3 regions of the Aquabacterium olei genome follow, and region 3 is predicted to be linked to each of the others. Evidence: predicted binding sites of a transcription regulator. Region 3 holds the regulator's gene; each other region holds the start of a gene.
The links. Region 3 encodes LexA, which represses DNA repair genes until DNA is damaged. Its sites were predicted from a motif close to ACTGTATNNNNATACAGT; they were not measured.
Positions count from the first base shown of each region.

Region 1: a site for LexA is predicted at 2,309-2,326, ahead of recA (recombinase RecA). Genes of this name have one in related genera too.
Region 2: a site for LexA is predicted at 5,587-5,604, ahead of imuA (translesion DNA synthesis-associated protein ImuA). Genes of this name have one in related genera too.

Region 1 covers NZ_CP029210.1:530,896-540,945, forward strand. The annotation lists gene metH (methionine synthase) at 1-1,781, opposite strand, end outside; gene DEH84_RS02345 (HP1242/YdcH family protein) at 1,933-2,163, opposite strand; gene recA (recombinase RecA) at 2,389-3,453, shown strand; gene recX (recombination regulator RecX) at 3,477-3,983, shown strand; gene sucC (ADP-forming succinate--CoA ligase subunit beta) at 4,260-5,420, shown strand; gene sucD (succinate--CoA ligase subunit alpha) at 5,444-6,337, shown strand; gene DEH84_RS02370 (TerC family protein) at 6,426-7,121, shown strand; gene DEH84_RS19345 (serine/threonine-protein kinase) at 7,127-8,659, shown strand; gene DEH84_RS02380 (Stp1/IreP family PP2C-type Ser/Thr phosphatase) at 8,752-9,552, shown strand; gene DEH84_RS02385 (FHA domain-containing protein) at 9,584-10,050, shown strand, end outside.
Region 2 covers NZ_CP029210.1:1,998,030-2,008,079, forward strand. The annotation lists gene DEH84_RS09095 (error-prone DNA polymerase) at 1-3,310, opposite strand, end outside; gene DEH84_RS09100 (Y-family DNA polymerase) at 3,294-4,778, opposite strand; gene imuA (translesion DNA synthesis-associated protein ImuA) at 4,699-5,580, opposite strand; gene ribA (GTP cyclohydrolase II) at 5,726-6,376, shown strand; gene DEH84_RS09115 (cation diffusion facilitator family transporter) at 6,391-7,311, shown strand; gene DEH84_RS09120 (GGDEF domain-containing protein) at 7,327-8,592, opposite strand; gene DEH84_RS09125 (GGDEF domain-containing protein) at 8,601-9,857, opposite strand; gene DEH84_RS09130 (D-alanyl-D-alanine carboxypeptidase family protein) at 9,991-10,050, opposite strand, start outside.
Region 3 covers NZ_CP029210.1:2,583,784-2,593,833, forward strand. The annotation lists gene DEH84_RS11590 (asparaginase) at 20-985, opposite strand; gene lexA (transcriptional repressor LexA) at 1,070-1,777, shown strand; gene DEH84_RS11600 (hypothetical protein) at 1,918-2,286, shown strand; gene phbB (acetoacetyl-CoA reductase) at 2,432-3,169, opposite strand; gene DEH84_RS11610 (acetyl-CoA C-acetyltransferase) at 3,223-4,401, opposite strand; gene phaC (class I poly(R)-hydroxyalkanoic acid synthase) at 4,454-6,172, opposite strand; gene DEH84_RS11620 (hypothetical protein) at 6,873-7,181, shown strand; gene pgeF (peptidoglycan editing factor PgeF) at 7,104-7,958, opposite strand; gene DEH84_RS11630 (chorismate--pyruvate lyase family protein) at 8,037-8,579, shown strand; gene DEH84_RS11635 (NUDIX hydrolase) at 8,616-9,161, shown strand; gene DEH84_RS11640 (type I secretion system permease/ATPase) at 9,217-10,050, shown strand, end outside.

The DNA of each region.
Region 1 (10,050 bases), 1.8 Mb from region 3:
AGTTCGGCAATGTAAGCCGCCTGGCGCTCTTCGCTCAGCAGGTCCGAGCACACGCCCACCGCCCGCGAGGCGTCGGGCACATACACCACCGGGCCGCTGTAGTTCGGCGCAATCTTCACGGCCGTGTGCACGCGTGAGCAGGTGGCCCCACCGATCAGAAGCGGCGTCTTGCGCTCGCGGAAGTACGGGTCGCGCTCCATCTCGGCGGCCACATACTGCATCTCTTCCAGCGACGGCGTGATCAGGCCCGACAGCCCGACGATGTCGGCACCCACTTCCCTGGCCTTGTCGAGGATGTCCTTGCATGGGACCATCACGCCCATGTTGACCACCTCGAAGTTGTTGCACTGCAGGACCACGGTGACGATGTTCTTGCCGATGTCGTGCACATCGCCTTTCACAGTCGCGATCACGATCTTGCCCTTGGCCTTCACATCGCCGCCGGCCAGCTCCAGCTGCCGCTTTTCTTCTTCGATGTAGGGCACCAGATGGGCCACGGCCTGCTTCATCACGCGGGCGCTCTTGACCACCTGCGGCAGGAACATCTTGCCCGCGCCGAACAGATCGCCCACGGTGTTCATGCCGGCCATCAGCGGGCCTTCTATCACGTGCAGCGGCCGGCCACCCCGGGCCTTGATCTGCTGCCAGCACTCTTCGGTGTCCTGTGTGATGAACTCGGTGATGCCGTGGATCAGCGCATGGCTCAGTCGTTGATCCACCGGTGCCGGTTCCTCGGCCGTGCCGCGCCAGGCCAGCTTGGCCGAGTCGTCCTTGGCCGCGCCCTTGACCTGTTCAGCGATGCCCAGCAGGCGTTCGGTCGGCGTCAGCGAGGTGTCTTCACCGTCCTTGTAAACCGGCTTGCGGTTCAGCACGATGTCTTCCACCAGCTCGCGCAGGTGCGCGTCGAGCTGGTCGTACACGCCGACCATGCCGGCGTTGACGATGCCCATGTCCATGCCCGCCTGGATGGCGTGGTACAGGAACACGGTGTGGATGGCCTCGCGCACCGGCTCGTTGCCGCGGAAGCTGAACGACACGTTCGACACGCCGCCCGACACCTTGGCGCCGGGCAGGTTCTGCTTGATCCAGCGCGTGGCGTTGATGAAGTCGACCGCGTAGTTGTCGTGCTCTTCGATGCCTGTGGCGATCGCGAAGATGTTCGGGTCGAAGATGATGTCTTCAGGCGGGAAGCCCAGTTCGTCGACCAGCATGCGGTAGGCCCGCTCGCAGATCTCGACCTTGCGCTGGTAGGTGTCGGCCTGGCCGACCTCGTCAAACGCCATCACCACGGCGGCCGCGCCATAGCGCTTGATCAGCCGGGCCTGGCGCTTGAACTCGTCCACGCCTTCCTTCAGCGAAATCGAGTTGACGATGCCCTTGCCCTGGATGCACTTCAGCCCCGCCTCGATCACGTCCCACTTGGACGAGTCGATCATGATGGGCACGCGCGCGATTTCGGGCTCGCCGGCGATCAGGTTCAGGAAGCGCACCATGGCGGCCTTGCTGTCCAGCATGGCCTCGTCCATGTTGATGTCGATGACCTGGGCGCCGTTTTCCACCTGCTGGCGCGCCACCGACAGGGCGTCTTCGAATCGCCCCTCAAGAATCATGCGCGCGAAGGCTTTCGAGCCCGTCACGTTGGTGCGCTCGCCCACGTTCACGAACAGCGAGCCCTGGCCGATCAGCACGGGCTCCAGCCCGGACAGGCGCATGGGCGCCACGGCGGCGGCAGACGAGGTGCCGGCTTGCGCGGCGTGAGGGGGGCGGACAGCTTCGGTCATAGCCGGCCATTTTACGAGGCGGGGACGCGTTCCGCGGCCGCCAAGCAAAGAGGCCTTGACGGGTAGGTCAAGGCCTCCGGGCACTGTCGACCGCACCCGGTGAGGTGCGGCGCAGCGGGGGGTGTCCTGTGGACGGGCTGACCGGGTCGGGTCAGGCCTTCAACAGGGCGTAAAGCTCATCCTTCAGTGTCACGCGCTGCTGCTTCTTCTGTTCCAGTTCCGCCGACGAACCGTGTTCGATGCCGCTTTCCAGACGCACGATGGCCTTGTCCAGGTCTTCGTACTCCCGCTCCAGACGGGCGAAGTGGGTGTTGGTGGTCTTCAGCGCATGGATGCGTTCGCGGAGTTCGGGGAAATCCTTGATCAACGGGTGATGGTCCATCTGGGCTCCTTTGTGTTGTGGTCGAGGGGGGTATCTGACTGACTTCATCGTGCCGCCGGGCGTCGGGGCCGGCCTTGTGGCAGATCAATTCGTCTGTCTTCGCTTCGCCCCGCCCGTCAGAGGGGGCAAATAAAACCCCTGAACCACTGTACAGGCATCCAGCTTTTGCCATAATGGCGGCCAGTTCAAGCGCAACCATGCGCCGCATCCATCCGGAGACCATTCATGGAAACGACCGCCAAGTCCGCCCTCAACGCAGAAAAGGCCAAGGCTCTGCAAGCCGCCCTGGCACAGATTGAAAAGCAGTTCGGCAAGGGCTCGATCATGCGCCTTGGCGAGGGCGAGGTCGTGGAGGACATCCAGGTGGTCTCGACCGGTTCGCTGGGCCTCGACGTGGCCCTGGGCGTCGGCGGTCTGCCCCGCGGCCGCGTGATCGAGATCTACGGCCCGGAATCCTCCGGCAAGACGACCCTGACCCTGCAGGTGGTCGCGGAAATGCAGAAGCAGGGCGGCGTCTGCGCCTTCATCGACGCGGAACACGCGCTCGATGCGCAGTACGCCCAGAAGCTCGGCGTCAACCTGCAGGATCTGCTGATCTCCCAGCCCGACACCGGGGAACAGGCCCTCGAGATTGTTGACGCGCTGGTGCGTTCGGGCTCGGTCGACCTGATCGTCATCGACTCGGTGGCGGCGCTCACCCCGAAAGCCGAACTGGAAGGCGAAATGGGCGACGCGCTGCCCGGCCTGCAGGCCCGGTTGATGAGCCAGGCGCTGCGCAAGCTGACCGCCACCATCAAGAAGACCAACTGCACGGTCATCTTCATCAACCAGATCCGCATGAAGATTGGCGTGATGTTCGGCTCGCCCGAAACGACCACCGGCGGCAATGCGCTGAAGTTCTACGCGTCCGTGCGCTTGGACATCCGCCGCATCGGCTCGATCAAGAAGGGCGACGAGATCATCGGCAACGAAACCAAGGTCAAGGTCGTCAAGAACAAGGTGTCGCCCCCATTCAAGACGGCCGAGTTCGACATCCTCTACGGCGAAGGCATCAGCCGTGAAGGCGAGATCATCGACATGGGCGTCACCGCCAAGATCGTTGACAAGTCGGGCGCCTGGTATGCCTACAGCGGCGACAAGATCGGCCAGGGCAAGGACAACGCCCGGGAGTTCCTGCGCGAGAACCCGGACATTGCCCGCGAGATCGAAAACAAGATTCGTGACTCGCTCGGCATCGCCCTGCTGCCGCCGGTGGCTGCAGCGCCCGCTGTTGCGGACGACGAAGTCTGACGCTGCGTCGACTTCCCACTGACATGACCGGCTCGGATCACGATGCGGCTGATCCGCCGAAGCGTCGGCGTGCGCCGACGCTGTCGCTCAAAGGGCGCGCGCTGAAGTACCTCGCTGCCCGAGAGCACTCGAGGGTGGAGCTGAGGCGCAAGCTCGGGCCTCATGCCGAGTCGGCGGAAGAAGTCGAGCGCATTCTTGACGAGCTGGAGTCAGCCCGCTTGCTGTCGGCCCAGCGTTTCGCCGAGTCCATGGTGCACCGGCGCGGCGCCCGCTACGGGGCCGCTCGCGTGCAGGCCGAACTGGCTCAGCATCAGCTGCCCGCCGAAGTCGCGCGGGAGGCTGTCCAGGCCCTGCGAGAGACCGAGTTCGAGCGGGCATTTGCGCTGTGGTCCCGCCGATTTGGGGAACCACCGGTGGATGCCACCGAACGAGCCCGGCAGTCCCGGTTTCTCATGGCCCGAGGCTTTTCGGGTGATGTGATCCGGCGTGTTCTCCGCGGCGAAACACCCGAGCCGCTGCCAGAAGGCTGACCCGCCCGGTGTGGCGGGCCCCGTCGCGTTCGCCGCGCTTCGCGAGTCAACAGCGGCAAAAAGCGGGCATCCCTAGGGTAAACCCCTCGCAAAAAGACCGGCCGCTTGGCGGGCTGTACCGGGGGGAGACAGCGACTCGACAGGTGCGCGGTGCTATCCTTGCACGCTGCAACGCAACAAGCCCATCCCTTGAAAGCGTCGCGCCCCGTCCGCCTGATCGGCGGCGTGCGGCATTGTCAATCCGACAAGAACGCAACACCAGACTGCGAGACACCCATGAAGATCCATGAGTACCAAGGCAAAGAGATCCTGAGCCGATTTGGCGTGCCGGTCCCAAGAGGCATTCCGGCATTTTCCGTAGACGAGGCTGTTGCGGCAGCTGAAAAGCTGGGCGGCCCCGTGTGGGTGGTCAAGGCGCAGATCCACGCTGGTGGTCGCGGCAAGGGCGGCGGCGTGAAGGTGGCCAAGTCGCTCGACGACGTCAAGGCCCGCGCCTCCGACATCCTGGGCATGCAGCTGGTCACGCACCAGACGGGCGCCGAAGGCCAGAAGGTCCGCCGCCTGTACATCGAAGACGGTGCCGACATCCAGAAGGAGTACTACCTCTCCGTCGTGACCGACCGCGGCACGCAGAAGGTGGCTTTCATTGCCTCCAGCGAAGGTGGCATGGACATCGAGGAAGTTGCCCACAGCACCCCCGAGAAGATCGTCACGGTTTTCGTCGATCCGCTGGCTGGCCTGACGCAGGCGCAGGGCGAAGAACTCGCCAAGGGCGTGGCCATGCCCGCCGACTCGGTGGCCCAGTTCATCGACATCTGCCAGAAGCTCTACCAGTGCTACATGGACACGGATGCCTCGCTGGTTGAAATCAACCCGCTGAACCGAGACAGCAAGGGCCAGCTCATCGCCCTGGATGCCAAGTTCAACTTCGACTCCAACGCCCTGTTCCGCCACCCCGAGATCGTGGCCCTGCGCGACCTAGACGAAGAAGATCCTGCTGAAGTCGAAGCCTCGAAGTTCGACCTGGCCTACATCCAGCTCGACGGCAACATCGGCTGCCTGGTCAACGGCGCCGGTCTGGCCATGTCGACCATGGACACCATCAAGCTGTTCGGCGGCGAGCCGGCCAACTTCCTCGACGTCGGCGGCGGCGCCACGGCCGAGAAGGTCACCGAAGCCTTCAAGATCATGCTGAAGAACCCGGACGTCAAGGGCATCCTGGTCAACATCTTCGGCGGCATCATGAAGTGCGACACCATCGCCGATGGCGTCATCACCGCTTGCAAGGCCGTGAACCTGAACGTGCCTCTGGTTGTCCGCATGAAGGGCACCAACGAAGACCTGGGCAAGAAGATGCTGGCCGACTCCGGCCTGCCCATCATCTCCGCCGATTCGATGGCCGAAGCCGCGACCAAGATCGTCGCCGCTGTCGCCTGAGCCCCGCACCCAGAGGATTCGTCATGAGCATTTACATCAACAAAGACACCAAGGTCATCACCCAGGGCATCACGGGCAAGACCGGTCAGTTCCACACCCTGGGCTGCCAGGCCTATGCCAACGGCAAGAACGCGTTCGTGGCCGGCGTGAACCCCAAGAAGGCTGGAGAGAAGTTCTCGGACATCCCCATCTACGCCTCCGTCAAGGAAGCCGCCTCGCAAACCGGCGCCACCGTGTCGGTGATCTATGTGCCGCCCGCCGGTGCCGCTGACGCCATCTGGGAAGCCGTCGAGGCCGACCTGGATCTGGTCATCGCCATCACGGAGGGCATCCCCGTGCGCGACATGCTGATGGTGCGCAACAAGATGAAGGCCAAGGAAGCCGCTGGCGGCAAGAAGACGCTGCTGCTGGGCCCGAACTGCCCCGGCCTGATCACGCCCGACGAGATCAAGATCGGCATCATGCCCGGTCACATCCACCGCAAGGGCCGCATCGGCGTGGTCTCGCGCTCGGGCACCCTGACGTACGAAGCCGTGGCGCAGCTGACCGAACTGGGTCTGGGCCAGTCGAGCGCCGTCGGCATCGGCGGCGACCCGATCAACGGTCTGAAGCACATCGACGTGATGAAGGCCTTCAACGACGACCCTGAAACCGACGCCGTCATCATGATCGGTGAGATCGGTGGCCCGGACGAAGCCGAAGCCGCCCAATGGTGCAAGGACAACATGAAGAAGCCGATCGTCGGCTTCATCGCTGGTGTCACCGCCCCTCCGGGCAAGCGCATGGGCCACGCCGGCGCCCTGATTTCGGGCGGCGCCGACACCGCCGATGCCAAGCTCGCCATCATGGAAGAGTGCGGCTTCAAGGTCACGCGCAATCCGTCCGAGATGGGCAAGATCCTCAAGAGCCTGATCTGACGCTGGCCTGCCGGGGCCACGCCCGCCGTGCCCCGGCCCGTTCACTGACCACAGCCCCTTTCGCAGGGGCTGTTCTGTTTGAGTTTTCATGGACGCTTTCCTGACCCCTGAATTCTGGCTGGCCGTCGGTCAGATCGTGATGATCGACATCCTGCTCGGTGGCGACAACGCCGTCGTCATCGCGCTGGCCTGTCGCAACCTGCCTCCCGCCCTGCGCACGCGCGGCGTCATCTGGGGCACGGCCGGCGCCATCGTGCTGCGCGTCGTGCTCATCTTCTTCGCCATGTCGCTGCTCAAGCTGCCTTACCTCAAGCTGGTGGGGGCGGGGCTGCTGCTGTGGATCGGCATCAAGCTGCTCGTGCCCGAGGACGACGCGCACGAGGTCAGCGGCAGCGACCGTCTGCTGGGCGCCATCAAGACCATCATCGTGGCCGACTTCGTCATGAGCGTCGACAACGTCATCGGCATTGCGGGTGCGGCGCAAGGCTCGGGCCATGCTGGCCACGAGATGCCACTGGTGATCTTCGGTCTGCTCGTCAGCATCCCGATCATCGTCTGGGGCAGCACCGTGGTGCTCAAGCTGATGGACCGCTTCCCGCTGATCATCACCGCGGGTGGCATGTTGCTGGGCTGGATTGCCGGGACGCTGGCGGTCGGTGACCCCGCTATGGTCGATCACCTCACACCGGGTCGCGGTACCCACCATGTGGCGGGGGTGGCTGGCGCGCTGTTCGTCCTGGTCGTGGGTACCATGCTGGCGAAGCGCGCGCCCGCGCAAAGCTGAACCCCATGGACCTCTTCCTGTCGCTGCTTGTCATTGCTGTTCTGTTGATCCTGGCGTGCGGCCTCGCGCTGTGGTTGGTCCGGCAGCAGAGGGCGGTGCGCCAGCCGTGGCCGGCGACGGGCAGCAGCGGCAACGCCAGCCGCACACCGGTGACGGGGGAACACGCCCGCACGGCGCCCATGCCGCTGCATCAGCAAGAGTCGGACTCCGGCCCGGAAACGGTGCTGTCTTACCTTGATGTGCCGCCCCGGAATGCGGTGGCCACGACCGCGCCGGTCTGGCGCCCGAGTGCGCCGCCCAACGACCCAGGACCCGAGACCCAGCCGCACGCGCTGGCCGAGCTGGAGTCGGCCGACTGGTTGCGCATCCGGCCAGGCGGCCGCCAGCGGATCGAGCGGGCGCTCCAGGCGCTGGGCGACGGCCCGGTCGACCGCGCCTGGGACACCTTGCGCGGCTTCTTTCCCGAGGCGGCCCACCGTCAGGCGGCCCTTGAAACCCTGGATCGCATTGCGATGGCGTTCGAGCGCGAAGGGCGGTACGACGCCGCGCGCGATGTCTACGAACACATGGCCGACATCGACGCCGAGTGGCGCCAGGTGAAGCTGCGCCTGATGCGCGCCCGTGGACTGGCCCAGGCGGCGACGATGAACACCTGGGGCACCGTGCCTGCGCGGCCGTTGCCGGATGTGGCGCGCAAGCAGCTCGGCAAGTTCCTGGTGGAGCGCCAGATTGGCAAGGGTGCGATGGGCGCCGTCTTTCTTGGCTATGACCCGGCGACCGATCGCCATGTTGCGCTCAAGACGATGTCGCTCGCACAGGAGTTTCAGGGCGATGAGCTGGCCGATGCGCGCGCGCGCTTCCTGCGTGAGGCCGAGATGGCGGGTCGCCTGCAGCACCCCGATATCGTGAGCATCATCGATGCGGGTGAGCAGGACGGCGTGGCGTTCATCGCGATGGAGCTGATCGAGGGCGTCGACCTCAGCCAGCACACGCAAGGAACCCGCCTGTTGCCCCTGGCGCAATTGCTTCCCATTGTGGCGCGGGTGGCCGAGGCGCTGGCCTACGCGCACAGCCGCGGCGTCACGCACCGTGACATCAAGCCCGCCAACATCATGATCGACCTGCGCGCAGGCAGCGTGAAGGTCATGGACTTCGGTGTGGCCCGGGTGGCCGACGCGGCCCGCACACGGACAGGCGTCGTGCTGGGCACCCCGACCTTCATGTCGCCCGAACAGCTTGCGGGGCAGACCATCGACGGCCGCAGCGACCTGTACTCGCTGGGGGTGACGCTGTTCCAGTTGCTCACCGGGCAGTTGCCGTACCGCAATGACTCGATGGCCGTGCTGATGCGGGCCATTGCACACGAGACGGCCCCGAATGTCTGCTCGCTGCGTCCCGAGCTGCCCGCGGCGCTGGGCGACATCGTGGCGCTCGCGCTGGAGAAGCATCCGACAACCCGCTACGCCACCGGTCACGAGATGGCCACCGACCTGCTCGCCGTCGCGCGGGCGCTGCAGCCTCTTGATATTGCCCTTTGACACCCCCTCGTGGGGGAATGGGGGGTGAGTGCCCGGCTGTTTGGCCGACCCGAGGCAGGTCCCGAAGACGAAAACGAGGTGACAATCCCGCCATGGACTTCGAGTTCTACAGTCAGACCGATACCGGCCGGGTGCGAACGAACAATGAGGATTCGGTCGCCCTGGACGAGCGATGTGCCGTGGCGGTGCTGGCCGACGGCATGGGCGGCTATGCCGCCGGTGAGGTGGCCAGCGGCATGGCGTGCGACTTCATCAAGGCCGAGTTGGGCCGCTGGTTGACCGAGGCGGCCGACAGTGCCAGCGATGCCGACGTGCGCCGCGCCATGGACATCTGCGTCGACAACGCCAACCGGGCCATCTTTTCTGCAGCTTCCTCGAACCCGACTTATGCGGGCATGGGCACGACGCTCGTGCTGGGTGTGTTCCGCTCCGGTCGCATGCTGCTGGGCCACATTGGTGATTCGCGTGCCTACCGTTGGCGGGGCGGCGTGTTGCAGCAGGTGACGAAAGACCATTCGTTACTGCAGGAACAAATTGACGCTGGCATCCTCACACCCGAGCAGGCCCAGTTCGCCTCCAACAAGAACCTGGTGACCCGGGCGGTTGGTGTTGAGGACATGGTCCTGCTCGAAACCCACCAGCACGACCTCGAGTCGGGCGATGTCATCCTTCTGTGCTCTGATGGCTTGTCGGACATGCTCCCTGACGCGCGCATCGCCGAGGTGATGGCTGCGCACGACTCGCTGCCGGACATGGGGGCGGCCCTGGTGGCTGCCGCCAACGAAGCGGGTGGCCGGGATAATATTGCCGTGGTACTGGTTCGTGCGCAGGGAGCGGCCGAACCACCCGCCCGCTCCTGGTGGCCCTTCCGTCGCCTGGGTGGCGCTGGCTGAACACCGAGAAGATCAACCCGAGAGGTTACGAATGGGAAAGCTGGTTGTCTCGCTTGACGGGGTCGTCATCAAAGAAGTCCAGATCACAAAGGACAAGACCTCGCTCGGGCGTCGCCCATACAACGACATCGTCATCGACAACCTCGCGGTGAGTGGCGAGCATGCCGTGCTGCAGATGGTAGCCAGCGACGTGTTCATCGAGGACCTCAACAGCACCAACGGCACCTACATCAACGGGAAGGCCGTCAAGAAGCAGCTGCTGCAGCACAACGACACGGTCGAGATCGGCAAATACAAGATCAAGTACCTGGCGGAAGAGGGCCAGGACTACGAAAAGACCATGATCATGCGCCCCGGCACGCCACCCGCGGCGGTGGGCGGGCACACGGGTCCCGGCGGCCTGGGCAGCGTGCCGGTGGGCGCCCCTCCGGCTGCGCCTGCACCCGGTTTTGCCCACAGCATGCCGGGTGGGTTGGGCACCGGGTTTGGCGGCCTGGG
Region 2 (10,050 bases), 590 kb from region 3:
CGAGCAGGTGTGTCAGATTCACCAGCCGGTGCGCCACCAGATGCCGCACCTCGCCCTGCCGCTGCCAGTCGCCGTGCACGGCCATCAGGCGGCTGTGCACCAGTTCCTCGCGCTGCTTTTCCTTCAGATGCGGCCACACGATCACGTTGACCGTGCCGGTCTCGTCTTCCAGCGTCACGAACACCACGCCGGAGGCCGTGCCGGGTTGCTGCCGCACGGTCACGATGCCGCAGGTGCTGACCCAGTCGCCATCGCGGCGCGGCTGCAACTGGGTCGCGGTGGCAAAGCCCATCTCGGTCAGGCGGGGGCGCAGCAAGGCCAGCGGGTGGCGGCGCAGCGTCAGGCCCAGTGCGGCGTAGTCGAACAGGATGTCTTCGCCTTCGGGCGGGGCGTCGAGCACCAGCGGGGCCTCGTGAATGGGAGCGTCACGGAGCAGGGCGGGGGCGCGGTGTCGGGCGGCGGCCTCCCAGACCTGCTGGCGACGGTGGCCGGCCAGGCTGTGCAGCGCATCGGCCGCGGCCAGTGCGCGCAGGTCGGCCTGATCCAGCCGGGCGCGGCGGGCCAGTTCGTCCACATTGGCAAAGGGGCCGCCCTGCCGCCGGGCTTCCACGATGCGCAGCAGCGTGGGCACCCCGACGCCCGCCACCTGGGCCAAGCCGAGGCGCACAGCGGGCTGGGGCGAGGCCGGCCGGGCTGGGTCAGAGGGCGAAAACCGATGGTGCTCGGGATGGCGATGGGCCAGCAAGGGCCGATGTGCCCACCCGCGTGAATCCTCCGTTTCGTGCAGCGTGGCCGGCACGTCGCTGAGCTGCACGTCGACCGGCAGCACCGTCACGCCGTGGCGGCGGGCGTCCTGCACCAGCTGGCTGGGCGAGTAAAAGCCCATGGGCTGCGAGTTGAGCAACGCCGCCAGAAAGGCCGCCGGCTCGTGGCACTTGATCCAGGCGCTGATGTAGACCAGCTTGGCAAAGCTGGCCGCATGCGACTCCGGGAAGCCGTAAGAGCCGAAGCCCTCGATCTGCTGACAGATCTGGTCGATGAAGGGCTGCTCGTATTTTTTGGCCTGCATGCCCTCGATGATCTCGGCCTTGAACTTGTCGACCTCGCCCTTCTTGCGCCACGACGCCATGGCCCGCCGCAACTGATCAGCCTTGCCCGGGGTGAAGCCCGCCGCCAGCACGGCAATCTGCATCACCTGCTCCTGAAAGATGGGCACGCCCAGGGTGCGCTTGAGGGCCTCGTCCAGCCGGGGCGGGGAGGGCGTGGGCGTGTCCGGATCGCGGCGCAGGTCTTCGCGGCGTTTCAGGTATGGGTGGACCATGCCGCCCTGAATGGGCCCGGGGCGCACCAGCGCCACCTCGACCACCAGGTCGTAAAAGGTGCGGGGTTGCAGGCGCGGCAGCATGCTCATCTGCGCGCGGCTTTCGATCTGGAAGACCCCCACCGTGTCGGCGCGCGAGATCATGTCGTAGGTGTGATCGTCCTCCGGCGGGATGTCCTGCATCTGCACGGAGTGGCCACGGCGTTCGCCGATCAGATCAAGCGCGCGGCGGATGGCGCTCAGCATGCCGAGGGCCAGCACGTCCACCTTCATCAGATTGAGCGCTTCCAGGTCGTCCTTGTCCCACTGGATGACGCTGCGGTCGGGCATGGAGGCGTTCTCGATGGGCACCATGTGGCTCAGCCGGCCGCCTGCGATCACGAAGCCGCCGGTGTGCTGGCTGAGGTGGCGCGGAAAGCCGATCAGCGTGCGCGTGAGCTCCAGCCATTGCTGCACGCGGCGCGAGCCCGGGTCGATGCCCGCTGCAGCCAGGCGTTCGGCCAGCGCCTCGGTGCGATCCCACCATTGCAGGTGGGTGGCGGCACGGTCGCATTCTTCGAGGCTGAGGCCCAGCGCCTTGCCCACGTCGCGCAGCGCGCTGCGGGTGCGGTAGCTGATGACGGTGGCCGCCAGCGCCGTGCGTTCTCGTCCGTACTTGCCGTAGATGTACTGGATCACCTCTTCGCGGCGCTGGTGCTCGAAGTCGACGTCGATGTCGGGCGGCTCGTTGCGTTCCTTCGAGATGAAGCGCTCGAACAGCAGCGTGGCCTCCTTCGGGTTGACCTCGGTGATGCCGAGCGCATAGCAGACAGCCGAATTGGCAGCGCTGCCCCGTCCCTGGCAGAGGATGCCCCGGCTGCGCGCGAACCGGACGATGTCGTTGACCGTGAGGAAGTACTTTTCGTACTCCTTCTCGTGGATGAGGGCGAGTTCGGTGTCGATGCGGGCCTGGATGGCGGGCGGCGTGCCCTCCGGGTAACGCCATTGCAGCCCCGCTTCGGTCAGGGCCTGCAGGTGGCTCTTCGGGGTCTGCCCGCGGGGGACAACTTCTTCCGGGTACTCATAGCGCAGTTCGTCGAGGCTGAAATCGCATTGCTCGGCCACGGTCAGCGTCGTAGCCAGCAGCTCGGCCGGGTAGCGCCGGGCCAGCCGAAAGCGACTGCGAAGGTGGCGCTCGGCATGGCGCTCCAGCGCGTGGCCGCATTCCGGCAGCGGCTTGCCCAGCCGGATGGCGCTCAGCACGTCCTGCAGCGGTTTGCGCGAGCGCACATGCATCAGGGCATCGCCCACGGCCACGGGCGGCACGCCGGTGTCGATGGCCAGCTGCTGCAGCCCGTGCAGCCACCAATCGTCATCCAGATCATGGTGCAGGGCCACGCCCAGCCACAGCTGCCCGGCAAAACGGGCCTGCAGGGTAGCCAGCTGGGCTCGCATCGGGCGCCAGGGCGCGGCGGGATCGGCCTCGGCGACGCGGCTCATGAGCAGCGCACGGGCCTGGGCTCGATCCGGTACGTACAACAGCATGCAGCCGGACAAGGCTTCGGGGGTGAGCGCGTTCGTGTGCAGCGGCGCCACCCCCTTGCCGGGCTGGGCACGGCGCAACCCGGTGATGAAGTGACACAGCTCGCCATAGCCCTTGCGGTGCTGCGCCAGGGCCACCAGGCGATACGGGGGCCAGCCTTCCGCTGCCTCCGGTGGGTCGGGCGTGACCTCGAACTGGCTGCCGATCAGCAACCGGAAGGCGTCGGCGCCGGGCACCCCGTTGTCACGGGCGTCGCGCAAGGCCAGATGGGCGCGCACCACGCCGGCCATGGAGCAGTTGTCGGCGATCGCCAGCCCTTTGTAGCCCAGCTTCAGCGCGCGCTGGATCAGCTCCTCGGCATGCGAAGCGCCGTGCAGAAAGGTGAAGTTGCTGGTGGCCAGCAGCTCCACGTAATCCGGCAGCTGCTGGGCACTCCGGCTTGGGGGCGGGTCAGGCAAAGACACCATGGAGAAACCACGCCGAAGCCGACAAGGAGGCACCCACGGCAGGGCGCGTGCGATAGACCCACAGCAGCCCGGCCCGTGGGCTGTGCGCCAGGAAGTAGTCGCGCGAGGTGGTGGCCGGTGGTCCGTCGGCCGCGTAGCGTGTGCCGGGCTCGGCCACCTGGCTTGTGACCATCCTGCCCGAGGGCCGGAGGGCCGCGGCGTCCTCGTTCCACCACCCGGTGTCGATGCGGTGCGGGCCGGCCAGCAAGGTCAGCCGCCCCTGGTAGACCGGGCGTTCCGCGCCGTGGGCATCGTGCTCCAGCAGCAGGGGGCGGGGCTCGGGCAGCAGCCAGGTGGGGTGGGGCAGGGCATGGCGGATCAGGGGCAGAGCGTCCGGTGCAGTCGCCTCCGGGCGCTCGCTGGTGTCGGACCAGGGGCACCAGCGCTGATCCAGCCCCAGGCGGTGGTCGTCTTCCAGCCGGCCTGCGCACACCCGGTCGTGGCCGAGCCGCACGCTCAAGCGTTCCAGCAAGGCCACCCAGGCCTCGTGCTGTCGACGCTGGCCCGCCGGGGTGCGCAAGGCTTCTGCCTGCAGGGGCACGCCCTGGCCCGGCGTCAGAAACAGGTCATCGCACAGCGGCTCGGCCGCAGCCAGGTCGCTGGCGTGCAGACTCAGTTCGCCCACGGGGGCGCTCAGCTCAAGCCGACGCAGGTGCTCCACCAGCAGGGCGCGCAGACGTGCCACATCCGACGTGGCGGTGCCCAGCCGGACGACATGCTCCCCGCTGCGGGCGGCATCCCTGCGCTGGCCATCGTGCTGCCAGCGCAGGGTGAAGCCCCGCACCCCCAGTTGCTGGGCCGACAGCCAGGCCCCCAGCCGGGCCAGCAGGCGGTCACAGGCGGGCAGCAGCTCATCGGCCAACTCCACGCGGGCAGGGAACTCCAGCCGCTCGTCGAACACCGGTGGCAGCGTCTGCCAGGTGAAGGCTTCGGGCACGACGCTGCGGGCCTGGTCCAGCGCGTTCAGCAGGGCTGCACCGAAGCGACGGCTCAGGCCATCGCGCGGCAGCCGCGCCACATCGCCCACCGTGCGGCAACCCATGCGGCTCAAGGTGGCCTGGTGGGCGGCCAGCGCGCTCAGGGCCTGCAGTGGCAGGGCATCAAGCTGCCTGGGATGAGGGCGTGGCGTGCGGGCCAGGGCCAGGGCACCCAGCGCCGTGCGGGCATGGGCCCAGCCGGCACAGCCTGCCTGCTCCGCCCCCTGGTTCAGCCGCGCCATCAGCCGGCGGCGCCCGCCGAACAGCCGCTGGCTGCCCTGCCACTCCAGCACCACGGCCTCTTCCAGCAGCGCCACGCGAGGGGTGAAGCGCAAGGCCCACCACACCAGCATCCGGGCGTCGGCCGTGCCGTCAGGGCTGAGCGCCGGCAGCCCTGACGAGGGCGCCACGGTCAGGGAGGCCGAGGGAATCAGGGCGGTCCAGCAGGGCATGGGCAAGAACAGGGCGAGAGGCGGCCGAGGCCACCGTGGCGGGACGCTGGGTCGGCACCATGGGCCGTGGCGCAGGTGGGGTGGCGGTGGGCAAGACCGCGGGCAACAGCGGCCTGAGCCCCGCTGGCCAGCGTGCCAGCACGATTGGCCGGGTGTGCAGCGGGCCGCGCCGCTTGAGCACCTGCACCTGCATCGGCACCGGCCAGGCCCCCAGTTCCAGCCGCAGGCGCAAGGGGGCGGCCGAGGCGTCGGCCTGCGCCGCCAGCGGGCGGATGACGAAGCACAACCCCGCGTGGCGGCTGGCGCAGGCCTGCAGCCGGCGCAGTTGCTCAGGGCGGGCCTGGGGCAGCCACAGCAGGATGACACTGAGGCATTCGGCCTTCAGCGCCTGCTCGGCCGCCCACAGCCGCTCGGCCGCGGTGTGCGCCTGCAACCACACGAGTTGTTGCGGCTTCACGCCTTCAGGGACCAGCCCCTGCAGCCCGGGCGTGTGCGGCGGACCGACCAGCAACAGGCGGGCGCCCTGTTGCAACAGCGTGGCCACCGCCGGGCTCAGCAGCCGCCATTCGGCTTGATGGTGCACCGGCTGCAGGATCTCGATCAGGTTCTGGCCTGGCCAGCCGCCCCCGGGCAGCTCGGCATCCAGCTCGGCAAAGCCACTGGAAACGGTCTCCCCCTGCGCGCCCCCCAGATCCTGGCCGCGCCACATGGCCCGGGCCACGTGCGCAGGCAGATTGGCTTCCAGCTGCCGGATGGCAGCCGTGGCCGACGGCAAGGCAGGAGTTGAAAGCGAGAGCGGCATGGGAATACTGTATGAATGAACAGTATCGTAGCGGTCTCTGGCGCGGCCGTCCAGCCTCCTTTTTTCCCGCTGTCGGGTGTTTTTACGCGACCGCCGTCCCCAGGTGACGGCTTTTGGCAAAATGTGACTCCCCTGAGGAAAACGAATGTCCCGTCCTGACACCGACAGCCCCACCTCCGCCAGCGCCCTGACCCCTGTCACCTCGGCCCTGGTCGAGTTCCTGGCCGAGGCCCGTGTGCCGACCGCGCATGGCACCTTCACCATGAAGCTCTTCCGCGAAAAGGCCACTGGCCTGGAGCACGTGGCCATGGTCATGGGCGAGGTGGCCGGCAGCGCGCTGGTGCGCGTCCACTCCGAATGCATGACCGGCGACGTGTTCGGCTCGCTGCGCTGTGATTGCGGCCCCCAGCTCCACTTCGCCATGAACCAGATCGGCCAGAAGGGCAATGGTGTGGTCGTCTATCTGCGGCAGGAAGGGCGCGGCATCGGTCTGGCCAACAAGCTGCGCGCCTACCAGTTGCAGGACCAGGGCATGGACACCGTCGAGGCCAATCAGCATCTGGGCTTTGCTGCCGACCTGCGCAACTTCGATGTGGCCGCGCAGATCCTGGAGCAACTCGGCGTGCGCTCCGTCAAGCTGATGACCAACAACCCGCGCAAGGTCGACACCCTGCAGGCCCATGGCGTGCAGATCGAGGAACGCGTGCCGGTGCGCAGCGACGTCCAGCCCGAAAACGAACGCTACCTGGGCACCAAGGCCCGCAAGCTCGGCCACCACATCGACTGGCTGGGTTGACGCGCCCGCAGCCCATGGACCTCACGCCCCAGGACAATCCGGAGCACGACACCCCCGAACGCCACGTCGTGGCACGACGCAGCACGCTGGTCAGCGTGGTCGTCAACGTGGTGCTCACGGCCCTGCAGGTCACCATCGGGGTGCTGGCGCACTCGCAAGCCCTGGTGGCCGATGGCATCCATTCGCTGTCCGATCTCGTCTCCGACTTCGTGGTGCTGCTGGCCAACCGCCACAGCCGCAAGGCCGCCGACGCCGATCACCACTACGGGCACCACCGCTACGAGACAGCGGCCTCACTGGTGCTGGGCGCGTTGCTGCTGAGCGTGGGGGTGGGCATGCTGTGGGGTGCAGTGCACAAGCTGAGCACGCCCGAAGACATTCCTCAGGTGCAGACCGTGGCACTGTATGTGGCGCTGGCTGCGCTGGTGTCCAAGGAACTGCTCTTTCGCTACATGCTGGCCGCCGCCGAGAAGGTGCGCTCCAGCATGCTGGTGGCCAACGCCTGGCATGCCCGCTCGGATGCAGCCTCGTCGCTGGTGGTGGCCATCGGCATTGGGGGCAACCTGCTGGGCTACCCCTTGCTGGACCCGGTGGCCGCACTCATCGTCGGCTTCATGGTGGGCAAGATGGGCTGGGACGTGGGTTGGGATGCCCTGCATGACCTGATGGACCGCTCTGCGTCCGACGAGCAGGCCGAGGCCATTCGCCAGGCGCTGGTGCAGACCCCGGGCGTGCTGGGCGTGCACGACCTGCGTACGCGCAAGATGGGCGACCTGATCATGGTCGACGCCCACCTGGAGGTGGATGGCGCCCTCAGCGTCTGGGAAGGCCACGACATTGCCAACCGCGCCCGCGATCGTGTGATGCGCCAGCTGCCCGTGTTGGACGTGATGACCCACCTGGACCCCGTTGGCGTGCGGCCGACGCTTGCCTGACGGGTCGCCGCTGAATCAAGGCTGCATCAGCAGACGGATGCGGTTGCGCCCCTCGCGCTTGGCCTGATAGAGCGCCTGATCGGCCTGCTTGAGCAGCGCCTCGGGTGAAGCCAGGTTGCCGGCCACGCCGTGGGCCACGCCCACGCTCACCGTCAGCACCCGGGCGGTGGACGACCCCTCGTGACGCACCTGCAGGCCCTCGACCGCCTGGCGCACCCGCTCGGCCACCTGGCTGGCGGTCTCGGGCGAGGACTGGGGCAGCACGGCCACGAACTCCTCGCCGCCATACCGGGCGACCAGATCGCCCGGGCGGCGCAGGTTGCTGCCCAGCACCCTGGCCACTTCACGCAGCGCCGCGTCCCCCGCGGGATGCCCGTACCGGTCGTTGTACTTCTTGAAGTGGTCCACATCCACCATCAGCAATGCCAGTGAGGTGCGGTCGGGCGCGGCGCGGCGCCACACCTGCTGCAGGTAGTCCTGAAAATGCCCTCGGTTGGCCAACTCGGTCAGGCTGTCGACTTTGCTGAGCTCCATCAGCCGCGCATGCGTGTGCGCCAGCTCCTGCACCAGGGCCTTTTCGCGCAGCGTCAGCAGGTAATGGCGGCGCTCGTCACGCTCCAGCGCGTAATTCGCCATCAGGGTGAAGACGATGGTGGCCACCACCATGATGACGATGGGCCCGAGCAGTCGGGGGGGCATGTGGTCCAGCACCACGATCCCGCCCAGGTGCATGGCCAGAACCAGCAGCGAGAACGGCACGGCCATCCAGAACCGCAGACGCTGGACGATGTTGCCGTAGATGATCACGACGATGAAGCCCACGTGGTAGTAGTGGCTCAATGCCGTGTGCGAGCTCGACAGAATGAAGGCCAGGCTGGCCGCGGCCATCAGTCCGCTGCACAGCACCGGCCCTTCGACCAGCACCGGCAGACGCCAGGCGAGAATCCGGGGGCCCCAGCGCCAGTAGGCCCACAGCACCGCCGCCGCCAGCGGCGTGAAGACGAACAGGCGGATCTGCAGGGCGAGCCAGAAAACATCGCTCGCCATGAGGTAGTCGACCACCAGAAAGCCGTTGTAGACCAGCAGGGCAACGATGCCGCTGAGCAGGAAATGCTGCAGGCGCTGCGCCACCATGTCCTGCTGAAAGCGCGCCTCCAGTTCGGCGGGGAAGCGCATCCAGGGGAAACCGCGGTCCAGCAGGCGTTGCAGGGTGGCCCGCTCATCGCCCTGGGGCGGTGTGCTGGAAGCCGGCACGGCGGGTGAGGGCAGGGTAGATGACATCCGTGCCCTCAATCGGCCGTGGCGAAGGCAAAGACCCGGTTGCGACCGGTCTGCTTAGCCTGATAAAGCGCCTCGTCAGCCGCAGAGATCAACTGCGCCGGGGTGGCATGGGGCGCCGCGGGTCGCATGCAGGCCACGCCGATGCTCACGGTGACGATGGCATGCGTGCTCGAGCCAGAGTGCAGGCGGTTCATCCCTTCGATGCCCTTGCGGATGCGCTCGGCGGCGGCCTGGGCAGTGGCCAACGGGGTGTCGGTGAGCACGGCAATGAACTCTTCGCCACCGAAACGGCCCACCAGGTCGCTGGGGCGGCGCAGTCTGCGCTTGAGCGTGGCCGCCACATCCTGCAGGCAGGCATCGCCTTCAGGGTGCCCGTACATGTCGTTGTAGGCCTTGAAGTGGTCCACGTCGATCATCATGACCGACACCTCGGTGCCATCCACCCGGGCACGTTCCCACACCTGGCTGAGGAAGTCGTCGACGTGCCGGCGGTTGGCCACACCCGTCAGCAGGTCGCTGCGCGAGACGTGCTCGAGGTGGGCGTTGGCGGATTCCAGTTCGTCGAGCAGCAGGCGCTCGCGCAGGCGCATGAGCCAGTTGCGGCGCATGTCCTTTTCCATGGTGTAACAGCCGTACAGCGTGAACACCGCGGTGGAGGTGACCGTCAGCATCACCGGCACCATCAGGGCCACCGGGGCGCGGTCGCGCATGAACCACGCCGACACCGCGCAGCACCCCACCACAACCACGTCCATCACCAGCGCGGGCCCGAAGCGCATCCGCGCCACCCCGCTGCAGAACGTGAGGATGGAGGTGAGGCTGACCAGGTAGGCCGGGGCGAGTTCGTCGGTGCTGGCCACACACAGCCAGGCCGAAATCAGGCTGGCGACGATGCCGGAGGTGGCGGCCACGCCCTCGCGCACGCGCGGCAGGTCGATGCGCGTGAGCACGAAGATGGCGGCGAACATCAACGGCGTGTAGACCAGCAGACGCAGGCGCAGCGCCAGATCGAACTGGTCGGGCACCATCAGCCAGTCGGACACCAGCATCAGGTTGTAGGCCACCGCCACGAGCGCGCTGTTGACCAGCAACTGGCGCATGCGCTCCGGGGCCACATCGCGCTGGAAGCGGCCCTCGAGCTCGCCCGGAAAGCGCAGCCCGCGCCACCCATGGTCGATCAGCCCGTCGACCAGGTCGGGCAGTGCCAGACCTTCGACAGCGGGGCGCGGAGCAGGGCGATCGGGTTGCGTTGCAGCCCGGTCCAACAAGGCCCCATCCCGGGTCAATGTGTTACTGCTACCGGTACCTGCCATGCAAAGCATCGTACCGGATCACTCCCCGGGGCCGACACCCATTGCGCTCAATGCTTACCCTAGCCAGGGGGGCGGTTCGTCCGATTTACCGGAACAGGCCTTGCAATTGCTGCCAGCTGCGCTTGAAGAAACCGGCGCGTTCGAC
Region 3 (10,050 bases):
TTTTTCTCCGGCCTGCCCTTCACCTGGCGGGCCGTTGTCTTTCCAGCAGGTGCAGCACCAGCGCAACGCGGGCCTGCGCCGCCGTGAGCGAACCGGCAGCGAGCCAGTGATCGCCCTCACGGGGCGTCACCCCGCCCCGCGCCACCCGGCTGCTGCGCCACACCGTCACGCCCGCCGCCTCCGCGCGCTCCAGCGCGGCGGACAGGCCGGCATGGAGGGTGCCGTGTCCGGTTGCGGCGGCGATCAACCCGTCCAGCCCCCCGTGCTGCGCCGCATGCGCACACAGCGCGTCGACGACCCAGCCATCTGCATCGGCATGGCTGGTGACCACCTCCACCCGCGGCACGCGAGGCGCCTGCAGCAGCGCCCAGCCGCGCGCGCCACACGACGGCCACATCGATGCGCTGGCAGGCATCGTGCCGTCGGGGCTCAGCTCACAGAGCACAGGTGCATCGCCCCCATCGAACGCGTCGATCACCGACGTATGGGCCTTGCGCACCGCACTGGCAGGCCACACCCGGCCGTGCATCACCACCACCACGCCCCCCTGCCCGGCCTGCGCCCCCTGGCGAACCACCGCCACGGCATCACGCAGGTTGGCCGGGCCATCGGCATCCGGCGCCGTCGCGGGCCGCATGGCGGCTGTCAGCACGATGGGCTTGCGGCCATCGTGCAGGGCGTGCAGCAGCCACGCGGTTTCCTCGAGCGTGTCGGTGCCGTGCGTGATCACCACACCGGCCACATCGTCGCGCTGCAGTTCGGTCTGGATGGCCTGGCCCAGTGCCTGCCAAACCGGCCAGCCCATGTCCTTGCTGTCGATCTGGGCCACCTGCTTCGCCTCGATCGCCTCGCTGGCCAGCTCCGGGACAGCGTCCACCAGCTCTGCCACGCTGCGCTGGGCGGCCACGTAGTGCCAGGCGCGATCGGGGTCCGAGCCGGTCCCGGCGATCGTGCCCCCCGTTCCGAGGATCACCACCTTCTGCATCGTTCTTTCCTTGGGGTACTGGACAAAGAAACAGTCCTGTATAAAATGCCAGCAAACGGACTGCGCCCCCCGGGCTGCCCTGCGATGTCGAACGATAAACCCAAACTCACGCCGCGCCAGCAGCAGATCTTCGAGCTGATCCAGCGTGCCATCGCGCGCACAGGCGCCCCGCCCACCCGGGCCGAGATCGCGGCCGAGCTGGGCTTCCGTTCGGCCAATGCCGCGGAAGAGCACCTGCAGGCCCTGGCCCGCAAGGGCGTGATTGAACTCGTGGGCGGCACCTCGCGCGGCATCCGCCTCAAGGCCGACACGCTGCGCACGGTGAATGAAAGCCGCAAGCGCCCGGCCGAGCCGCGCAACGGCGGGCTGCCCTTCAACCTGCCGCTGCCGGGCCTTGAGCAACTCGTGCTGCCGCTGGTGGGCCGTGTGGCGGCAGGCCAGCCCATCCTCGCGCAGGAGCACGTCGAGCAGACCTACGCGGTCGAACCCAGCCTGTTCAGCCGCACGCCCGACTACCTGCTGCGCGTGAAGGGCATGAGCATGAAGGATGTCGGCATCCTCGACGGCGACCTGCTGGCCGTGGCCCGCACCCGCGAAGCCCGCAACGGCCAGATCGTCGTGGCGCGCCTGGGTGATGAGGTGACCGTCAAGCGCTTCCAGCGCACCCCGGAAGGCATCACGTTGCTGCCGGAGAACCCCGATTTCGAACCCATTCTCGTCCCCCCTGATCACCCCGAGTTCGAGCTCGAGGGGCTGGCGGTGGGCCTGATTCGCAAGCAGTTGCCGAACTGAACACCGCCCCAGGGCGGCGCCAGTTGGTCAACAGCCACCATGCGGGTGGCGGGCATTCGTGCGCCTGGATCGGCGTGCAATCCCGCATGGTGATGTGCGTCCGAATCCTGCCGGACTTCGTCAGTTTCAAGGAGTTCACCATGATTCATCACCTCGCCCGGGCGTTCGCCGCACGCCAGCAAGCCACTTACCCCCTGGAGTCCGCACGCGCGCAGCAGAACGCCGCCGAGGCGGACACCGCCGGGCGCCGTCCCGTGCGGCCTCGGCCCCTCACGCCCTGGCAGGTCAAGCCCGCACCGGAAGCACCGGGCTGCAAGCAGGGGGCCGACAGCAGCACCCCACCCGCGCCGGGTCAACGCCCCCCGGTTGACGGCCGCCCGGCTTCCGCCCATGCGGTGCGCATCTCCACCGACCCCACAGACGCACGCCGCACCGTGATCGCAGGTCGATTCGGTGCCGTGTGTGCGGCGCTGGATCGCCTGGTTCGCGAGCAGGAAGCCCTGGCCTGAGGACCATCGCCACCCCGGCCATCGAGCGTGCAAAAAAGCAGAACCCGCCAGGCACACAGGGTGCACTGGCGGGTTCATGACCCGGGCTCAACGCTCGGATCAGGCGAGGCCCGGCAGCCTCAAGCCACCGGGTTGATGCCGCGCATCAGCCCATGTGCAGGCCGCCGTTGACCGAGAAGTCGGCGCCCGTGGCAAAGCCGGCTTCTTCGCTGGCCACCCACGACACCATCGAGGCGATTTCTTCCGGGGTGCCCAGACGCTTCACAGGAATGGTGGCCACGATCTTGTCGAGCACATCCTGGCGGATGGAGCGCACCATCTCGGTGCCGATGTAGCCCGGCGACACCGTGTTCACGGTCACGCCCTTGTTGGCCACTTCCTGCGCCAGCGCCATGGTGAAGCCGTGCATCCCGGCCTTGGCAGCCGAGTAGTTCGTCTGACCGAACTGGCCCTTCTCACCGTTGACCGAGCTGATGTTGATGATGCGTCCCCAGCCGCGGTCCACCATGTCGTCGATGACCTGCTTGGTCACGTTGAACATGCTGTTGAGGTTGGTGTCCATCACCGCATCCCAATCGGCCTTGGTCATCTTGCGGAACATGCCGTCACGCGTGATGCCGGCGTTGTTCACGAGCACATCGATGGGCCCATGCTCGGCCTTGCACTTGCGGAAGGCCTCGACCGTGGAGTCCCACTCGGCGACGTTGCCCACCGATGCGTAGAAGGTGTAACCCAGGGCCTTCTGCTCGTCGAGCCATTTGACATGGTCACGGCTGGGGCCGCAACCGGCGATGACCTTGTAGCCGTCCTTGTGCAGCCGCTGGCAGATCGAGGTTCCGATGCCGCCCATGCCGCCGGTCACGTAAGCCACTTTTTGAGTCATGTTGATCTCCTCTTCCAAAGAATGTTTATGGTCTCGACGAACGAAAACTGCGCTCAACGCTCGATGGTGAGCGCCACGCCCATGCCGCCGCCGATGCACAGCGAGGCAATGCCCTTCTTGGCGTCGCGCTTGGCCATTTCATGCAGCAACGACACGAGGATGCGACAGCCCGATGCACCGATCGGGTGACCGATGGCGATGGCGCCCCCATTGACGTTGACCTTGCTCGTGTCCCAGCCCATTTCCTTGTGCACGGCGCAGGCCTGAGCGGCAAAGGCTTCGTTGATCTCGAGCAGGTCGAGGTCGGCAGGCGCCCAGCCGGCACGCTGCAGCGCGCGGCGCGATGCCGGCACCGGGCCCATGCCCATCGTTGCCGGGTCAAGGCCCGCGTTGGCGTAGGAAGCGATTCGACCCAGCACCGGCAGCTTGAGTTCCGCAGCCTTGGCGGCCGACATCACCATCACGGCAGCGGCGCCGTCATTGAGGCCCGACGCGTTGCCAGCGGTCACCGAACCCGCCTTGTCGAAAGCCGGACGCAGACCGGCCAGTGCTTCGGCGCTGGTCTTGCGGTTCACGTACTCGTCCGTGTCGAACACGACGGGGTCGCCCTTCCGCTGCGGAATCACGACCGGCACGATTTCGTCCTTGAAGCGACCGCTCTCGATGGCCGCGGCCGCCTTCTGCTGCGACGCGAGCGCCAGGGCGTCCTGCTCCTCACGGCTGATGCCGTACTGCTTGGCCACGTTTTCGGCGGTGATGCCCATGTGGTACTGGTTGTAGACGTCCCACAGGCCGTCGTTGATCATGGTGTCGACCATGGACCAGTTGCCCATGCGCATGCCGTCGCGCGAGTTGGGCACCACGTGCGGCGACAGGCTCATGTTCTCCTGACCGCCGGCGATCACGATTTCGGCGTCACCGTCGCGGATGGCCTGTGCAGCCAGCATCACGGCCTTCAGGCCCGAGCCACACACCTTGTTGATCGTCATGGCGGGCACCGAGTTCGGCAGGCCGGCCTTGATCACAGCCTGGCGCGCGGGGTTCTGGCCGCAACCGGCCTGAAGCACCTGGCCCAGGATCACTTCGCTGATCTGGTCACCCGACACGCCGGTGCGGCGCAGCAGATCCTTGATCACCACCGCACCGAGTTCCGCGGCCGGGGTCTTGGCCAGGGTTCCACCAAATTTGCCCACCGCGGTTCGCGCGGCGGCAACGATGACGATGTCAGTCATGAGACGCTCCTGTATCAATCAATGAAAAGCCCGTGCGCCGGGCTCGTGCGGTTCAAGCCTTGCGCAGCACGTAACGGCCGGGCGCGGCTTCGATCGGGGGGTAGGTCCGGTTGCCAGGGCGCTTCGGTGCGGGCACCTGACGGCCGGCATGTCCAGCCAGCCAGTCGGCCCACACGGGCCACCAGCTCCCGGGACGTTCTTCTGCCGCATCCAGCCAGGCCGAGGCGCTGTCAGGCAAGGCCTGTGCCAGCGAACCGCTCACCCAGTGGCTGCGCTTCTTCTTTTCAGGCGGGTTGATCACGCCGGCGATGTGGCCCGACGCACCCAGCACGAAGGTGCGGGGCCCCCGCACAACCTGGGTGGACGCATAGGCGCTCTCCCACGGCACGATGTGGTCTTCGCGCGAGCCGTAGATGAAGGTCGGCAGGTCGAGCCGGCTCAGATCGAGGGGCTCGCCGCACACCGTGACCGCCCCCGGTTGCACCAGCTTGTTCTCGAGGTAGGTGTTGCGCAGGTACCAGGTGTAGAACGGGCCCGGCAGGTTCGTGCTGTCGCTGTTCCAGTACAGCAGGTCGAACGCCGGCGGCGGCTCGCCCTTCAGGTAATTGCCCACGACGTAGTTCCAGACCAGGTCGTTCGGGCGCAGGAACGAGAAGGTGGCTGCCAGGTCGCCGCCGCGCATGAGGCCGCCGCCCTTCGGGCTGTCGGGGCCCATGGTCATCTCGCGCATGCGGACCATGGCCTCGTCCACGAAGACGTCCATGATGCCGGTCTGGCTGAAGTCGAGGAAGGCCGTCAGCAGCGTCAGGCTGGCGGCGGGGTGTTCGCCCCGGGCAGCCAGGGTGGCCAGCGCCGTGCCCAGCATGGTGCCCCCCACGCAGAAGCCCAGGGCGTTGACCTGGTCGGCGCCCGAGATGTCGCGCGTGACACGCAGCGCCTCGAACACGCCCTGCTCGATGTAATCGTCCCAGCTGGCCTGCGCCAGGCTCTCATCCGGATTGACCCAGCTGACCATGAACACCCGATGGCCTTGCGACACCAGGTAGCGCACGACCGAGTTCTCGGGCTGCAGATCAAGGATGTAGAACTTGTTGATGCACGGGGGCACGAAGAGGAACGGCCGCTCGTAGACCTTCTCGGTCAGCGGCGCGTACTCGATCAGCTGGAAGAAGGCGTTCTCGAACACCACCTGGCCGGGGCTGGTCGCCACGTTCTGGCCGACGTGGAAGACGCTTTCGTCCGTCTGCGACAGGTGCCCCTGACGCAGGTCGTGCATCAGCTGCTGCACGCCCTGCGTGAGGCTGCTGCCGCGGGTGTCGATCGCCTTCTTCAGCGCCTCGGGGTTCAGCGCCAGGAAGTTGCTGGGCGACGAGGCCGCCACCCACTGCTGCACGGCGAAACGCACGCGCTCGCAGGCCTTGTCGTCACCCTGCAGCGCGTCGGCCAGGCGGCGCAAGGTCCGGGCGTTGAGGAGGTACAGCGACGCGGTGAAAGCGGCTGCCGGATGAGCCGACCACTCGGGCGCAGCGAAACGCTTGTCAGCCGGCTTGAGCGCGTCCTGGCCTTCCAGCGACTTGTTCCACAGCGCAGTGGCTTCCTGCACGTACTCCTGCTGGATGCGCTGCATCTCGTCGGCCGGCACACTCAGCCCCGCCAGCGATTGCACGGTGGTGCCGAGGCTTCGGCCCATGGCCTCCACCGCCGCGGTCATGGTGGACACACCGGGTGCCGTGGGCAGGGTCGGCAGACCGGCCGGCTTCAGCAGGTTCATCCACTGCGTCAGGGCCTCGGGCCCGGCTTGGCCCGCCGTGCTCGGCGGAAACTTGAACAGATCGGCGGCGTCGAGGCCCGTGCCCCGTGCCCACTGGCGCCAGTCGGGCCATGCGCCGGTCTTGAACGCCTCGGCGCCGGGCAGTGCCTGCGCAAAGGCCTGGAACGGTGCGCCGAACGGGTTGGCTGCCGCTGCGGCCTCGGCGCCGGGCGAGGCACCGGCTGACGGCGCTGCGGCCGCGGAGTCTGTCGCCGCTGGTGCGACCTGCTCGGGCTCGCGCGCCGGCGCAGGCTTCGTCGCCCGGGTGGCCGACTTGGGCGAGGGTGCGGCGCCCGGGGCGCGCGCAGAGGGGGTTGCCTTGCGCGACTCAGCGTCGCTGCTGGCTTGCCGGGTGCGCGAGCTGCGCGACCTTGGGGAAACTGCCATACGTCTCCTGCTTGGATGAGGACCGATGCGGGCAACCGAGTGCCCCTCTGCATGTTGTCCTATTTTGAGGGCACATTTTTCGTGGCGAAACGACCCCAGGCGGCTTTTGCCGTCTTTCCAACAACCGCCATTCGCCCGGTAAGGCAGCGCACCATGGTCACAATAACGCCATGAATGCACTGGCATGGGTGATGCACATCAACCGACATGGTCTTGGTGCGCCCCGTTACCGTCTGCAGTGTTTGCCCTCGGTGCCTGAAGAAAGCCCTTCGCGATGTGGACCTGGATTGTTGCCCTGGCGTGGATGTATGTGGTCTCGCTGATGACGCTGGCCGAAGCCACGGACCCGCAGGGCTCCGTGCTGGGCGCGGTCATCACCTTCCTGTTCTATGGGCTGGGCCCACTGGCGCTCGTGATGTACCTGCTGGGCACGCCGGCCCGTCGCAAGGCCAGGCAGGCAGCCGAAGCGCGTCAGGCGGCCGCAGCAGAGGGCCCGGCGGCCGACTCAGCGGCAGGAGTCGAGCCAGATGCAGGCAGCCTGCCGTCCGGTGCGCCCGTCTCGCCGGAAAGAAAAGAACCGTGATGGCTCGCTGACCGTGCACCACGCCCCCCCGGCGGTGTGCGCCGCGCGCACGCCCAGCCCGGCCAGCCGGTCCTGCGCCAGGCCAGCCAGATCCGCCAGCCAGCGGGGCGCGGCCTCGCCGCTGCCTGCGCGGGGCACGAACCGGGGGTGAGATTCAGCGGGGTTCACCCCGAAGCCCGCCAACACGTCGGCGCCCACTTCGAACGCCGACGGGCCGATGCAGGGCCCCAACCACGCGCGCAGATCGGCGGGGGCACAGCCCGTGGCCTCACACAGCGCCGCCACACCGGCCTCCACGATGCCGCGCCCGCCCAGTTCGCCTGCGCCCGCCAGGCCGCGCCAACCTGCGTGGAGCGCCGCCACGCCGCGCCCCTCCGGCGCAGCGAGCAGCACCGGCAGGCAGTCCGCGACCATCACCGTGCAAGCCACGCCGGGCTCCGTGGTCAGCGCCCCGTCCGCTTCAATGGGTTCCCCGCCCAGACCACTGCCTGCCGTCAGCCGGACCACGGTATGCCCATGCACTTGCCTGAGCCAGACTGGTCGCGCACCGAGCAAGGCAGCCACCTCGGCCCGATTCAAGGCCACGGCGTCGGGCGTGTCCCCGACATGGTCCCCCAGGTTGCACCCGGCATAGGGCGCGGCACTGTGCCCGCCAGATCGTGCCGTCATCAAGGCGCCCACGCCCGGCCCCATGGCTGGCACGATCCACCCGGCCGGCAGGCCCGGGGGCTGGCCGGCGACGTCGGAGCGGGGTGTGGTGGCAGGGTCAGTGGACATGAGACGAGACGGTGGCAGGGCTATGATCGCGCCCCGATGCTACCCCGACGATACCCCGCGCCTGACCGCCGCCTGCCCTTGACATGCGGCGACCTGCCCGCCTGGCTCTGCGCCCCGGGATCACTGACGGCGCGACTGCGAAGCCACGGCGTCGTCACCGTGCGGGTGCTGCAGCAGGGCCATCGACCGCTCTGGCGGCAGGAGCAGCGGGCCCTCGGCGAGCGCAGCGGGCACGTCCGCGAAGTCATGCTGATGGTGGATGGCCGGCCCGCAGTCTGGGCACGGAGTGTCACGACCTTGCGCGCCGCACGCGGCGCCTGGCGGGCCATGAAGGGCCTGGGCACACGGCCGCTGGCCGAGTTGCTGTTTGCGCACCGGCGCGTGCACCGTGGGCCGCTGCAAGCCAGCCGCTTCCCCTCTTCCTCGCCCGAGGGCCGTCATCTGGCACGCGGCTGGCAAACCCGTGCGCCCGAAGCCATCGCCGCCACGCCATCATGGGCGCGGCACTCCATCTTTCGACACAAGGGGCACCCGCTGCAGGTGCTGGAAGCGTTCTCACCATGGGTGGGCGGGCTGGAAGCGGGCCGCACTGGCGCCGTGCGTCGGGGGCACCGGCGCTGACCCGCGCCGTGCGCTGCCTTGCCCTACACTTGACGGATGCTGTTTGCACGCCGAATCGAGCACTGCCAGGTCTGTGGCACCCCCGTCGAGCACAAGGTGCCAGCCGACGACAACCGCGAACGGGCGGTGTGTCCGTCGTGCGGGCACGTTCACTACGTCAACCCGCTGAACGTGGTGGGCACCCTGCCTGTGTGGGGCGACCAGGTGCTGCTGTGCAAGCGCAACATCGAGCCCCGCAAGGGCTTCTGGACCCTGCCCGCCGGCTTCATGGAACTGGGTGAGACCACCGCCGAGGGTGCCGCGCGCGAAACCGACGAGGAAGCAGGGGCTCACATTGAGCTGGGCGACCTGTACTGCGTCATCAATGTGGTCAGCGCGGGCCAGGTCCACCTGTTCTACCGCGCACGTCTGCTTGACACGGAATTTGCGCCCGGCCCCGAGACGATGGAGGCGCGCCTGTTCCACCGCCACGAGATCCCATGGGACGACCTGGCGTTCCGTACCGTGCGGATGACACTCGATCGCTATTTCGCAGACCGGGAAACGGGTCAATTCGGCATCCATTGCGCCGATATCCGCTGACACACCCGCGCCGGCCAGCCAGGCCCTGCGCGGCCGGCCTGCCTCCACACCATCGATGAACGCCCCTCAGGATCCCCCTGTCGTCGCCCAGCCCACCGCGCGCCTGCGCGACGATCTGGTCACCCCCGATCCCTTGCTGGACTGCCTGATCGAGGTCTGCCGCCTGCATGGCCTTGGGGCCTCTCGCGCTGCCTTGTCGGCTGGACTGCCGCTGGCCAGTGGCCCGCTGACGCTGCAGCTGGCCGAACGGGCCGCAAGCCGGGCCGGACTGGCCACCAAGGTACAGCGCCTGGCGGTAGCCGACATCGACGCCCTCACGCTGCCCGCCATCCTGATCTTGCACGGGCAGCGCGCGTGCGTGCTGCTGTCCCGGGAGGCCGATGGCACCTGCCGCATCCTGCTGCCCGAATCGGGTCAGGGTGCGATCAGCCTGACGCTGGACGACCTGAACACCCGCCACACCGGCGTGGTGCTGTTCGCGCGCCCGCACTTCCGCTTCGACGAGCGTACGCCGGCCGTGCGAGCCACCCGCAGCGGCCATTGGTTCTGGGGCCCGGTGCTGGCGCAGCGCCTAGTGTACCGCGATGTGCTGTGGGCGGCGCTGCTGATCAACGTGTTCGCGCTGGCCTACCCCATTTTCTCGATGAACGTGTACGACCGCGTGGTGCCCAACCACGCGACCGAGACACTGTGGGTGCTGGCCATCGGCATCGTGCTCGTGCTGGGCGGCGACCTGTTCATCAAGCTGCTGCGCAGCCACTTCATCGACGAGGCGAGCGCCCGCATCGACGTGCATATCTCGGCCACGCTGATGGAGCGGGTGCTGGGCATGCGGCTGGAGAACCGGCCGGCATCGGTGGGCTCGTTCGCGGCCAACCTGCGCGGCTTC